Regions from separate parts of the Yersinia vastinensis genome, predicted to be linked through region 2. Evidence: riboswitches for the same ligand, from Rfam matches in the RefSeq annotation. Region 2 holds a riboswitch; each other region holds the start of a gene.

Region 1 (4,494 bases), 1.6 Mb from region 2:
CGTTTTTCAACTCATTCATGTGGGGCTCCCTTAGTTATCTGGCGCTACTGTTTTATCTGGCGCTATTGTAGCATGCCAGCTTTAGCTGTCCTGTTCGCTACGACACAATGCGACGGTATCTTCAATTAGCCGACGGGCTACTGTGCCCGGAGGTGGCAGCAATGGCAATTGGTCATAACGATACCAACCGGCATTCAGCAACTCTTTAGGATCATGACGTAGCTCGCCGTGATCATAATCGGCCATAAACGCCATCATCAATGAATGCGGAAACGGCCAAGGCTGCGATGTGACATAGCGAAGATTTTTAATATGAATATTACTTTCTTCCAAGACTTCACGGGAAGCGGCCTGCTCCAACGTTTCACCCACTTCAACAAACCCCGCCAGTACGGTGTTAATACCACCACGATGACGAACATGCTGCGCCAATAAAATCTCATCGCCACGACGAATAGCAACAATAACGCAGGGCGCTATTTGTGGGTAATAACGTTCACGGCAATGATTACACAGACAGGCCCACTCGGTGCGGCTGGCGTGCATTTGATGCCCACAATAACCACAATAGCGATGAGAGCGATAAAACTCGGCTAATTGCACACCACGCCCAGCCAATTGAAACAAACCGCGATCCACATCCAGCAATTGCCGTACTGACCCCATGTCTGCAGACATCATCTGGCGGATAAGCCAAACCGCCTGCCCTTGCCATTCCCCAATTTGTCTGGCAGTCGCGCCTTGTAATGACCAATTGGCCGCATTGCCCTGCGGCAACTCTCCTTTTGGTAACCATAATTTGTTGTCATGACTGACAATCCACCAGCCACTTTCTTTACCTGTAAGTTGTAGTTCCATATCGTTGTTGCACAACCTCGACTTCACTGGCAATCTAGGATCCGGCTTGTTACATTTTTGTAACCCACTATTACTTTTTCTTACTCATGGAGTCGCTTATGCTCAACCGATTAGAAAGCCTGACTCAACGCGTTGGCGGCAGTAATGAATTAATTGATCAATGGCTTCATGCACGTAAAGAACTTTTAGTTTCGTATTGCGCAGTGATCGGTATTAAGCCGCAAAAAGAAAAGCATACCCCGCTTAATGAAAAAGCGCTGGAGAACTTTTGCCATAATCTGGTGGATTATCTCTCCTCCGGACATTTTCATATCTACGATAGAATAATCAAACAGGTAGAAGGGGCGTCCAGCCCGAAAATGGCGCTAACGACCAAAGTGTATCCCGCGTTAAAAAATAACACTCAAACTATCATGGCATTCCATGATCGTTATACAAACATTGAGATAGACCAAGATAGCTGCACTGAATTCCAACAAGCTTTATCTGATATCGGCGAGGCACTGGATGCCCGTTTCAGGTTGGAAGATCAATTAATTCAATGGGCAGCAGAATCATGGCAAGCCGCTCAACCGGTAAATAGAGAAGGGTTAGCAAATTAACTCAGTTCTATAAGCTGATTTTTATTCAATCTCAAATACCCAAAGACTTGGAATTGCAAGCAGCGGCCTCGTAGAAGCGAGGCCCATGGATGGGGCGAGTAATAAACGTCGCGAGTCCCCCTGCAATTTCAAGTAAGAAGGGTATATACTGAGGACTCTTGTCGGAGTGCCTAGCACCTGCTTTCTTAGGGAAGCAAACGCAGGCTGAGACCGTTAATTCGGGATCCGCGGAACCTGATCGGGTTAATACCCGCGAAGGGAACAAGAGTAATTTATCGCTACAGGCCCGTCTTCACCTTAAAGGTGGCTGCCGGTCACTGGCCAACATCGTTACTCCCGCCAAGCTCCAGACAAGCAATTTTCCCTATAAACCACACTGGTAGGAATTTGCTATGTCTAATAATACAACTCAAAGTGCATCACACCCACGCCATGCTATTCCCCGCAAGCAAGTGCGCGAAGAAGCTCAACAGTTTATCGATACCCTACAAGGGGTAACTTTCCCCAATTCTCAACGTATTTACCTGCAAGGCTCACGGGCCGATATCCAAGTTCCGATGCGGGAGATCCAACTCAGTCCAACGTTGATTGGCGGCAGTAAAGACTCCCCACGCTACGAAGATAACGAAGCGATTCCGGTTTATGACACCTCCGGCCCTTATGGCGACCCGAACGCAAAATTGGATGTCCACACCGGTTTACCCAAATTGCGTGATAGCTGGATAGCGGATCGTCAGGATACTGAAGCACTGGCCTCCGTCAGCTCTGGTTTTACCCAGCAACGTTTGGCAGATGAAGGTTTGGACCATTTGCGCTTTGAACATCTCCCGCGCCCTAAAAAAGCTATTGATGGCAAATGTGTTACACAACTGCATTACGCCAGAGCCGGTAAAGTGACGCCGGAGATGGAATTTATTGCCCTACGAGAAAATATGGGCCGTGAGCGGATTCGTGGCGAAGTGTTACGCCACCAGCACCCGGGACAAGCCTTTGGTGCCAATTTACCGGAAAACATCACGCCGGAGTTTGTTCGTCAGGAGGTCGCCGCTGGGCGTGCGATTATCCCCGCCAATATCAACCACCCCGAATCTGAACCCATGATTATTGGCCGTAACTTTTTGGTAAAAGTGAACGCCAATATCGGCAACTCTGCCGTGACCTCCTCTATTGAAGAAGAAGTGGAGAAATTGGTATGGTCCACTCGCTGGGGCGCGGATACTGTGATGGATTTATCCACCGGCCGCTATATTCATGAAACTCGTGAATGGATCTTGCGTAATAGTCCGGTCCCCATTGGCACCGTACCCATCTATCAAGCACTGGAAAAAGTCAACGGCGTAGCAGAAAACCTAACTTGGGAAATGTTCCGCGATACCTTGTTAGAGCAAGCAGAGCAAGGGGTTGACTACTTCACTATTCATGCCGGCGTATTATTGCGTTATGTGCCGATGACTGCCAAGCGACTGACCGGGATTGTTTCCCGTGGTGGGTCAATTATGGCGAAATGGTGTCTCTCCCATCATCAGGAAAATTTCCTCTATCAGCATTTCCGTGAGATTTGCCAGATTTGTGCCGCCTATGACGTTTCATTATCACTGGGTGATGGCCTGCGCCCTGGTTCTATTCAAGATGCCAATGATGAAGCCCAATTTGCTGAGTTACACACCTTGGGAGAATTAACCAAGATTGCTTGGGAATATGATGTGCAGGTAATGATCGAAGGCCCCGGACATGTACCGATGCAGATGATTCACCGCAACATGACCGAAGAACTGGAACACTGCCACGAAGCGCCATTTTATACACTAGGGCCACTCACCACGGATATCGCCCCGGGTTATGATCATTTCACATCAGGTATTGGTGCGGCGATGATCGGCTGGTTTGGTTGCGCCATGTTGTGTTATGTCACGCCAAAAGAACATCTTGGCCTGCCCAATAAAGATGATGTAAAGCAAGGCCTTATTACTTATAAAATTGCCGCCCATGCTGCAGATTTAGCGAAAGGCCACCCCGGCGCACAGATCCGCGATAATGCCATGTCAAAAGCTCGCTTCGAATTCCGCTGGGAAGATCAGTTCAATCTGGCACTGGACCCTGAAACTGCTCGTGCTTACCACGATGAAACTCTGCCGCAAGAGTCAGGCAAAGTTGCCCATTTCTGCTCCATGTGTGGGCCGAAATTCTGCTCGATGAAAATTTCTCAGGAAGTGCGTGACTATGCCGCAGCCCAAGAGGCAGAGACTCAAACAATCCAGCTCCAGCCCTCACGGCAAAATCAACAATCAGGTATGGAACAGATGTCAGCCGAGTTCCGCTCCCGTGGCAGTGAGCTATACCATAGCCCAGCCAATCTAAAAGCAGAGGCCAATAATGAACCCATCTAATCATGCTTCCTTTTCCGCGGAGAAAGGTTTCCCTGCAACCCAACAGTATCTCGGCCTATATCCGGTCGTTGACTCACTGTTGTGGATAGAACGGCTGCTGGCAGTCGGCGTAACCACCATCCAATTACGTATTAAAGATTTAGCTGACGCACAAGTCGAGCAAGACATTGCAGCCGCGATTGAATTAGGTGAACGCTATAAAGCACGCCTATTTATCAATGATTACTGGCGGCTGGCGATTAAACATGGCGCTTATGGCGTGCATCTGGGGCAGGAAGATCTGGAAACCACTGATTTAGCCGCCATTCAGCAGGCCGGATTACGGCTGGGCGTCTCTACTCACGATGCACATGAACTGGCAATCGCCAAAGCTGTACGCCCCTCCTATATCGCTATGGGTCATATCTTCCCGACACAGACTAAACAGATGCCGTCAGCACCACAGGGGCTATCAGTGCTCAAGCAGATGGTCGACAACACTCCTGATTACCCCACCGTCGCTATCGGCGGTATCAGTATTGCGCGCGTTCCTGCCGTGTTGGCAACCGGTGTCGGCGGTGTAGCGGTAGTCAGCGCCATTACTCAGGCCGATGACTGGCAGCAGGCGACCGCACAATTGCTGCACCTGATTGAAGGCAAGAGGCTAA
Region 2 (4,494 bases):
GACGGCATTCAATATTACCTCAGACCCCCATGCCGGGATTGGCGGCTGGAGTCAGGAGCAGATTGTGCAATACCTGCGTAACGGCCATGTTGATGGCAAAGCCCAGGCTGCCGGGCCAATGGCCGAAGTGATTGAAAACAGTACCCGACATCTGACTGACAGTGATCTGAATGCTATGGCGGTTTACTTGCGAACACTGAAACCACTCAACCCGGACGATGAAACCAAGAGTCGCTCGGATTGGGGGCAAGCAGCGACTAGCGTCAATACATTACGCGGCATGCCTTTCATGGCAGATAACACCACTGACGGTGCGCGCCTGTATCTGGGGAACTGTGCTTCTTGTCATGGGTTTACAGGGGGCGGAGTGAAAGATGGTTACTATCCATCTTTAATGAAGAATTCTGTGGTGGGGGCATCAGCGCCGAATAACCTGATTAATGTGATTCTCCACGGCGTGTCGCGTAAAACTAATGAGGGCGAGGTATTTATGCCGGGTTTTGCAAACACATTGACGGATGAACAGGTGGTGAGTTTGAGTAATTATTTGCTGCAACAGTTTGGGCAACCGGCACTGAATATCAAAGCTGATGATGTCAAAACATTGCGCGGAGAGTAATTTCGCTCATTATTTATAAAAATATAAGGGAGCTGAGGCTCCCTTTTGAGTTTTCGTTAATTGCTCTTTTCAAGTTCGTTCGCCAGTTTATGAGCATTTATCTGCAAGTTTGGTGTTACATTATTCATACTATCAAAAAAATTAGGGAATTCCTCGCTAATTTTCACTGCCTGTTCATTATTGCAATGTAAGCTGTTGGATACGCAGTTTCGTAATTGCATAATCAGGTTTGACTTGTTTTCTTCGTTTAATATTATGTCGTTTAGTGTATGTGCTTTTTTATTTATTCTGTCAGAGCTAAGTTTTTCTTCATTTAAATTAAAACGCACCCCTCCGCCACAGGATATATAATTTATTTCATTTTCAACTCGAGTGTCATAGGTGAAAAGTCTCTTAATTGATGGGATGGTGTCAAAGGAAATATCAGGGTCAAAAATAAATACCACCTTATTTACTTGACTATTATCTGTATCTAACTGACTGAATTTAAATGATGTTACATTTTTATTCATAAGGTCGGAAATTTGTGGGCTTCCCATGTTTGCCTTGACGTAATATTGTTCCTCGCCACTTTCTAATTTAACCGAGTTAAGCTGGATTACTTTTCTATCACCTAACTTCCCAACGGTGTCTTCTGGTTCGAATTGGGGAGTCGCGGCGTGACTGATTGAATTTATAATATGTTCTATTGCATGTTTTCTGCTTTCTAATATTTCACTGTGGTTGTTTTTTTCTGATGATACACTATTTTATTGATAGGTATGCGTTGTTGTAAGGTTCGGTGCATTTGACATAGGGCCCATAAATAGTCCTTTTAAAATTAACTGAATTGAAAATCTATTGTATTGAATAAATTCAAATTTACTATTCAGGTTTTTATCTGGTTTTCATCCTATACAGATATAAAGTTATTTAATCTTTTCATTATGCCAATGCATTAAAATGTAATCGCCGTCATTGCTTTTACCGGTCGCAATGGCGATCCAACCTTGTTTTTGATAAAATGCTAACGCATGCTGGTTTTTTGCCAAACATTTTAATGAACCATGGCTGTTAAATAGGTTTTGCGCTGCTTGTAATAACGCTTTGCCCACCCCGCGATGCTGTATTCTGGGATCAACAAACAAATTATGCAGAAAGCTTTCTTCCATGAAGATGGAAGCAAAACCGACGTGTTTATCACCCTCGATAGCCACCAGAACAGTTTCGCCCATCGTGGAGCGGTCAAAATCTTCTAGATGAAAACGCTCTTCGTCCAGCCAAGTGAATGCCGCGCGGCGTGATGCTAAATACAAGCTGCGCAGAAACGGGCGGTCACTCTTGTCATACTCACGAATGTTGATACTCATCCTGTGGTAATACCTCCAAGATAGGGCGTATTTATCGGATTTATCATTACGCTAGCCAATACATGATTGATCTTCTATCACCTGCTAGTGATAATAACAATTCTGACTCGGGGTGCCTGTCACAAACAGTGATAAGGCTGAGATATTACCCGTATTACCTGATCTGGATTATGCCAGCGTAGGGAAGTCTCGGTATCGCAGTGTACCGCCTTCTTGACCGCCGGTTAGGAGGAATATGTTCGTTCAACCTGCCGTTTTTTCTTCAGTTATCCCCTTTCGTACCTCATCCTTCGCTCGACACCCGAGTGTGAGGGCGTATTTATGAAACGCATTAATGCACTCACGATTGCAGGGACAGACCCAAGTGGTGGTGCTGGAATTCAAGCTGACCTGAAAACATTTTCTGCATTACAGGCCTATGGCACCAGCGTTATCACCGCATTGGTGGCGCAAAATACCCGTGGCGTGCAGTCGGTCTATTCTATCGAACCTGCTTTTGTGGCGGCTCAATTAGATTCCGTTTTAAGCGATGTACGCATTGATAGCGCCAAAATAGGTATGCTGGCAAATGCAGATATTGTCGATATTGTTGCCACTCAACTGCGCCGTTATCCCATCCCATTTGTGGTATTAGACACTGTGATGGTCGCCAAAAGTGGTGACCCACTACTGGCACCAGAGGCTGTCGATGCGGTACGCCGATTACTGTTGCCTCAGGTTGCCTTGATTACACCTAATTTGCCGGAAGCAGCAGCATTACTTGATTCTCAACCAGCGAGAGATGAGCAAGAAATGTGTGAACAAGGGCGGGCGCTGCTGGCATTAGGCTGCCAAGGTGTATTGATGAAAGGGGGCCACTTAAATGGTAAAGACAGCCCAGACTGGCTGTTTACCCCAGACAGCGAACAGCGCTTTGTCACTCGTCGGGTTGACACCCGACATACCCACGGGACGGGGTGTACGTTATCTGCAGCACTGGCAGCATTGCGCCCCCGGTACACCAATTGGGCAGATACGACGAATGCCGCCAAGCAATATTTACAAGGGGCTTTGGAGCAGGCCGATAGCCTTGAAGTGGGTGAGGGGATTGGGCCGGTGCACCATTTTCATCAATGGTGGTAATATCCTTCATCCTTGACATTGCCGCGGTGTTAGCGGCGTTCATGCGCCCGAATCACTTACTCAAGTAAGCTCATCGGGACTTATTCACTTGCTGCCTTGCCGCAATGCCAATGATTTTGGATATATCCTTCATCCTTGACATTGCCGCGGTGTTAGCGGCGTTCATGTGCCAATGATTTGATATTGTGTTGAACATAATTAAGTCAGGCTGCTGATTGATAAAGTCAATTTTTAGGGAGAGCACAGTGATTGGAGTCGTAGTGGCGTAAGCCACCGGAGTGCCCCACGCTGTGCTAGGCCCGAGTATCTCGGCCTTATTACAAACTTTATTATTAAACACATTAAATGCTGTATTTAATTGATATCCGCTATCTGTGCCAGCAAATAACGCTGTGTCATTGCAAACATCGCCATGGCGCGCTGTAGATGATGTGCATCAAAACGATTCAGAAGGTAGCTATCGGCCCCTTTACGCGGGCGAATACGCAGTGACAGTTTTGGCTCGCCAGCTTCGTCCTTTATGAGGTCAAACTGATAGCTGCCAATCTCTTTTTCATTTTCTCGCCAGGAAATTTGTACTGCAGGTAATGGATTTTCTGTTGTTGGCTGCCTAATGGCAAAGAAATATTCCCCAGCCCAGAAACCCGTATAATCGCCATCAGCTTGCAAATGTTTGGTCTTGAAAATAGGGGCCGCCGCCAGTTGGCTGATTGCATCTGCGGTGATGTCTTGATGTGCTTGCTGCCACAGCGGAGTATCATGTTCTAACTGCCAGCAAGCAGCACCCAGATAATCATTCAATTCGCGCCAGTCATCATCCAACTGTTGGCGTAATTCTTCATCAAGAATATTGCGGTACTGCTGCATCCCACTGGGTTGGTCACCCAGTGTTTCATAAGTGATTAACTCCATCGTGCGCGGCTTACGGCGAAAACTCATCCACAGCACCATTTTAGGAATACGAAATTCAATCGACTGGATACTGAGCCGATAGCTGTCCCCTTTATTCACCACAAAGCCATTTGCGGTGCCACGTTTGTTCTGATAATTCCGTACCACAACCACGCTGTTTAGCCCCATCCAACCAGTGACATAGTGTTCACTGTCTGAGTTGGCGACATCCAGATCTATCACCATTTGGATGATTTTATCGCTCTCAAGCTTATCCAGTGGATGGGCATCCCCGGCAGAGTAATACAGTTTCTCGGGAGCTTCGGGTAACTCAAGGGTCAACATGCTATGGCCTTCTTCGAAAGTTTATGGACGAGAGGGTGATCGACTCATCATTATCTGGTTTATAGCTTACATCAACCTGTCATACAGATTGTGGTATACCGAGAATTAGGATGAAAAATCGTGCTATGGATCAACTTTTTCTACAGTTAGTGGTCCTAGACATGCAAA
Region 3 (4,494 bases), 2.1 Mb from region 2:
TGATGACTGCCAGCAGTGGTGGCACCATCAAGAGTAACGCGGCGCCAATTAACAGCGTGTCAGTGATGCGTGACCAAGTACAGTCTTGCGGATTACGCCAAATTTGCCCATGGGTATTGCCCACGGCCAACACCGAACTGAGTCGTTGGCTTAACACCACCAACCCAAGACAACAGCCCAATTGAATCAGTGCTAGCAAGGCCGCACGGCTTAGGTCGTAGTCATAACTCAGGGCTTGATAAATGGCTAACTCGATAGTGGTTGCTTGCGGCCCGCCTCCTAGCGATAGCACAGTAGCGAAACTGGCAAAGCAGAGCATAAAAATCAATGCACCAGTGGGTAAAATTTGGCGGCGCAGATAGGGCCACTCGACTAGCTGGAAATGCTGCCAGCCGTTCATACCCAGTTGTGCGGCTAATTGACGTTGTTCCACTGCAATGCTCTCCAATGACTGCAATAGCAGGCGAGTTGCCAGCGGCATATTAAAGAAGATATGCGCCAGTAAAATCCCCTGTAAGCCATAAGGTGAGAAACGGTAATCCACGCCCAACCAGCCCAATAACCCCGCAAGCCAACCTTGGCGACCATAAACCGTCAGGATGCCAAAGAGGGCAACTAACACCGGAAGCACCAGGGTCATTGCGCATAAACGTAGCATCAACTGGCGGCCGGGGAAGCGGCGGCGGTTCAAGGCGCGAGCCAGAAAAATTGCAGGGGTCACCGACAGCAGTGCGGAGAGAAACGCCTGCCAGAAAGTAAAACGAATGACATGCCACAGATAACTGTCTTGCCAGATGCTGTGCCAATCCGCCGCAGGGGCATGACGCCAGATAGCCGTGAATGCCAGTAGCGCGACACCGACTATCAGCCCTGCCGCCAGCAGCCCCGGCCACAACCAAGCGGAGATCAGCGACTGACGGCGGATTGCCATGCCTGAATCCATTTGCTGCGGTTGTCTGCCACCTCTTTAGCATCAAATTGCAATGCTTTTTGCGGCACAGTTAGGGTTTCAAATCCGGCCGGTAGAGTCATTTTGATTACCGGGTACATCCAGTTGCCGGTCGGAATATTTTCTTGGAAAGCGGGGGTGACAATAAATTGCATAAAACGCTGTGCCAGTTCCGGTTGTTTGCTGGAGGCCACTTGACCTGCGACTTCAACTTGCAAATAGTGACCTTCACTAAAATCTGCCGCGGCATAGTTGCTTTTCTTCTCTTCAATCAGATGATAAGCCGGAGACGTGGTGTAGCTCAGGACTAAATCCCCTTCACCTTTCAGGAACAAGCCATAAGCTTCACTCCAACCTTTAGTGACGGTGACGGTTTTCTTCGCCAATTGTTGCCATGCTTGTGGGGCCTTATCGCCATATACTTTTTGCATCCACAACATTAAGCCAAGGCCCGGAGTACTGGTGCGCGGGTCTTGATAAATCACTTTCCACGGCGCTTTGCTATCGACTAATTCTTGCAAGCTTTTCGGCGGGTTTTTCAATTTGTCTTTGTTATACACAAAGGCGAAATAGCCATAATCGAAGGGAACGAAAGTTTTATTCTGCCATGCTTGTGGCAAGGTTAAGTGGCGGGTATCCACTTGACTTGGGGCGAATAGCCCGGTTTGCTCTGCCGCCTGCACCAGATTGTTATCCAAACCTAAAATGACATCGGCCTGACTGTTTTTTCCTTCCATCCGCAGACGGTTCAGCAGTGAAACGCCATCTTCCAGCGCCACAAATTTAAGCTGGCAATCACACTGCGCTTCAAAGGCTTTTTTAATGGCAGGCCCCGGCCCCCAGTCAGCAGCAAAGGAGTCATAGGTGTAAACCGTCAATGTCGGTTTATCGGCAGCCACCGCGGCCGCAGACAGCAAGAACAAACAGGGAATAATGCGTTTAAACACTTTGCACTCCTTAACAATTAAAGGTGGCAAAGGTATCTGAGGCGGTAGTTAACATCAGTATCCATGAGGTACAGGCGTTATCTTTCTCAAATCCCTCCGCCGGTGTTAACCGGATCAGGTTCGACGGGTTTGCTCTCAGCAAAAACATGCTGCACCGTGGTTGATACAGTATTGGGCAGTACTCGAAATCCTCACGTAGCCATGATTTACAAGGTCATGTGTACGCTCCGGTTTCTGTGTGCTGTCCGCCACCGTATGAACCCGACTCGCTGTGTTTTTAACACTTGCGACACTAGGTTAAACCTGGCTAGCGATATTCTTGCACCCCGTTGAGACGGCGCTATTGTAGAGATTAATCTGGGCGGGTGAAAGTGGCTTTATCCCTCTGGTGGCGTGAACCAGGCTGATTTGAAATCAAACCAGCCGAGGGTATTCATGCGCACCCCTCGCATACTGTGCTGTCCATATAATTCTAGCCAGTGATGGAACAGCGGATGGAATTGATTTTGGCTAACCAGTCGTTGGCTCCAATCGGCCATGGGTAACGTATTATTGCGCCAAGATTCAACATCTTGATCCAGTTCATCGCCTAGGCAATATTGCAACAGCGGCAGTTCATACAAAGTTGCAAACAGGGAAAACTCCAGCGGCAGATAGAAATTTGCGCTGCCAAGCCAGATATCACTCTGTGCATCGCCTTGATACCACTGAGTGTAATCTAGCACCTGTATGTTTAAGGTAACACCATGAGCCGCTAGCAGTTGGACGAGCGTCTGGCTGATAGCATCAAATTCTGAATGGTCGCTATAAAAGGTCAGTGTCAGTTCGGTTAGCTCGGCGGGTTTCGGCTCCAGTGCCGTGAGCCGGTTGTGATGCCAGCGCGGTAACATGCCATAGGCGGGTGACCAGTAACGTTGATAAAAGGGATCTGCAAAACTGAGTAGGGCGACAGGGGTTATCAGTTCGCATAACCAACGGCGGACTTCTGGATGACAAGTCTGGGGTGAACGCTGGTCAAATAGCAAAAAATAACAGCCTTCTTCCAGCCGACTTTCCAACTCATTTTTACTGGTATCATCAGCCTGCAACTGAACACCGGTATAAATCAGCTCATCAGACAGCTCTGGCAATACCCAGATATTGACTTCATCAATCAATGCTCTGAAACCAAAGTAGTTATCAAATGCCTGAATTTTCAATTGGCTATGGTGATTGCGGATCACGGAGTAAGGGCCAGTCCCAATGGGATGCCGACGAAAATCTGATTGATTTTCCCACTCTTGCGGCAAGATCATGGCGTGAGCACTGCCCAATAACCACGGTAGCCAGCTATCTGGGGTACTAAGATGCACATCAATCACATAGGGTGTTGGTGAGCGTACCGCCGTAATATGCGAAAAAAGAGGCTGGGGGATTAATCGGGTCAGGCTGTTAATCACATCATTCATATCCAGCTCACGGCCATGATGAAAATGAATGGCGGGGCGCAAATAAAAGCGCCAATGCAAGGGGCTAATCGCCTGCCAGTGGTGAGATAAGTCCGGCTCCAGTTCCCCATTTTCCTCATTTATTCGGGTCAAACCATTAAATATCTGCCGCACCATATGAGTTTCTGAACGGCGCAGTGCGGTGCCGGGTAGCAAGTTTTGTAACGGGCGATAATAGAGCACGCGCAGGATATGTTTACCTTGCCGGAAGCTACGCCCTAGTTGGGATAACAGCATTTGGCGCACTGCTTTTTTATCCCCGACCAACTGCACTAACTGATCAATATGGTCTTGTTCCAGTAGCTCTTCAGCTCGCTGCTGTTGCAGTGCTAATCCAGAATAGAGGAAGGTTAGTTGTGAGCGCTTACCTCGGCCCGCTTCTGCTTGCCAACTCAACCAACCCTCTTGTTGCATACTGCCCAGTAAAGAACGCACATGGCGGCGCGAGCAGCAGAGCACTTCTGCCAGCTCTTGTAAGGTGGTTTCTGTCGGCTGACCGTTAAAACGTTGCCAGAGTCGAATAAACTGCTGTTGCAAACGTGAGGCTGACATAAAAGAGGAACTCCGCAGCAAATTTCATCAATTTTTCTTTCCCTATATTACGCAGATACTGGTGACCAATGAAAGTGAATCGCCACGACGATGCCAGCGCAGTCACAGCGAAAGGGAGGAATAAGATGATTTTTAACTTACAACGTTATTCCACTCATGACGGCCCGGGAATTCGTAGCGTGGTTTTCCTCAAAGGTTGCTCACTAAGCTGTCGCTGGTGTCAAAATCCAGAAAGCCGCTCACGCAAACCAGAAGTGCTCTTTGACCCTCGTCTTTGCTTATCCGGTTGTGATTTATGTCATCAAGCCTGCCCGCAAGCGATTCAACGTATTGACGATCACATTGTGATTCATCGCCAGTTATTGATAGAAGAGGATGTTCAGGCGCTGGCGAAGTGTTGCCCGAGTGGCGCTCTGACGCAGTGCGGTAGTCCGATTGATATTGATGCCACGATGGAGACATTACTGCGCGACCTGCCGTTTTATCGGCGCAGTGGGGGCGGCGTAACATTGTCAGGTGGTGAGCCTTTTATGCAACCAGAAGTGGCCGCTGAATTATT

What was found. A riboswitch is a leader RNA that binds a small molecule or an ion and turns the genes downstream of it on or off. The one in region 2 is predicted to bind thiamine pyrophosphate.
Region 1: it holds a riboswitch for thiamine pyrophosphate, as region 2 does, so the genes downstream of both, thiC (phosphomethylpyrimidine synthase ThiC) here and thiD (bifunctional hydroxymethylpyrimidine kinase/phosphomethylpyrimidine kinase) in region 2, are expected to answer to the same signal.
Region 3: it holds a riboswitch for thiamine pyrophosphate, as region 2 does, so the genes downstream of both, thiB (thiamine ABC transporter substrate binding subunit) here and thiD (bifunctional hydroxymethylpyrimidine kinase/phosphomethylpyrimidine kinase) in region 2, are expected to answer to the same signal.

The regions. Positions count from the first base shown of each region.
Region 1 is NZ_CP173260.1:4,372,517-4,377,010, forward strand. It holds gene hemE (uroporphyrinogen decarboxylase) at 1-19, opposite strand, end outside; gene nudC (NAD(+) diphosphatase) at 82-858, opposite strand; gene ACIOG0_RS20245 (Rsd/AlgQ family anti-sigma factor) at 957-1,460, shown strand; TPP riboswitch at 1,613-1,738, shown strand; gene thiC (phosphomethylpyrimidine synthase ThiC) at 1,853-3,847, shown strand; gene thiE (thiamine phosphate synthase) at 3,834-4,494, shown strand, end outside.
Region 2 is NZ_CP173260.1:1,234,517-1,239,010, forward strand. It holds gene ACIOG0_RS05635 (cytochrome c) at 1-619, shown strand, start outside; gene ACIOG0_RS05640 (hypothetical protein) at 676-1,158, opposite strand; gene ACIOG0_RS05645 (GNAT family N-acetyltransferase) at 1,528-1,968, opposite strand; TPP riboswitch at 2,067-2,170, shown strand; gene thiD (bifunctional hydroxymethylpyrimidine kinase/phosphomethylpyrimidine kinase) at 2,290-3,090, shown strand; gene ACIOG0_RS05655 (hypothetical protein) at 3,445-4,326, opposite strand.
Region 3 is NZ_CP173260.1:3,931,137-3,935,630, reverse strand. It holds gene thiP (thiamine/thiamine pyrophosphate ABC transporter permease ThiP) at 1-931, opposite strand, end outside; gene thiB (thiamine ABC transporter substrate binding subunit) at 907-1,896, opposite strand; TPP riboswitch at 1,971-2,065, opposite strand; gene sgrR (HTH-type transcriptional regulator SgrR) at 2,274-3,935, opposite strand; gene ACIOG0_RS18220 (glycyl-radical enzyme activating protein) at 4,061-4,494, shown strand, end outside.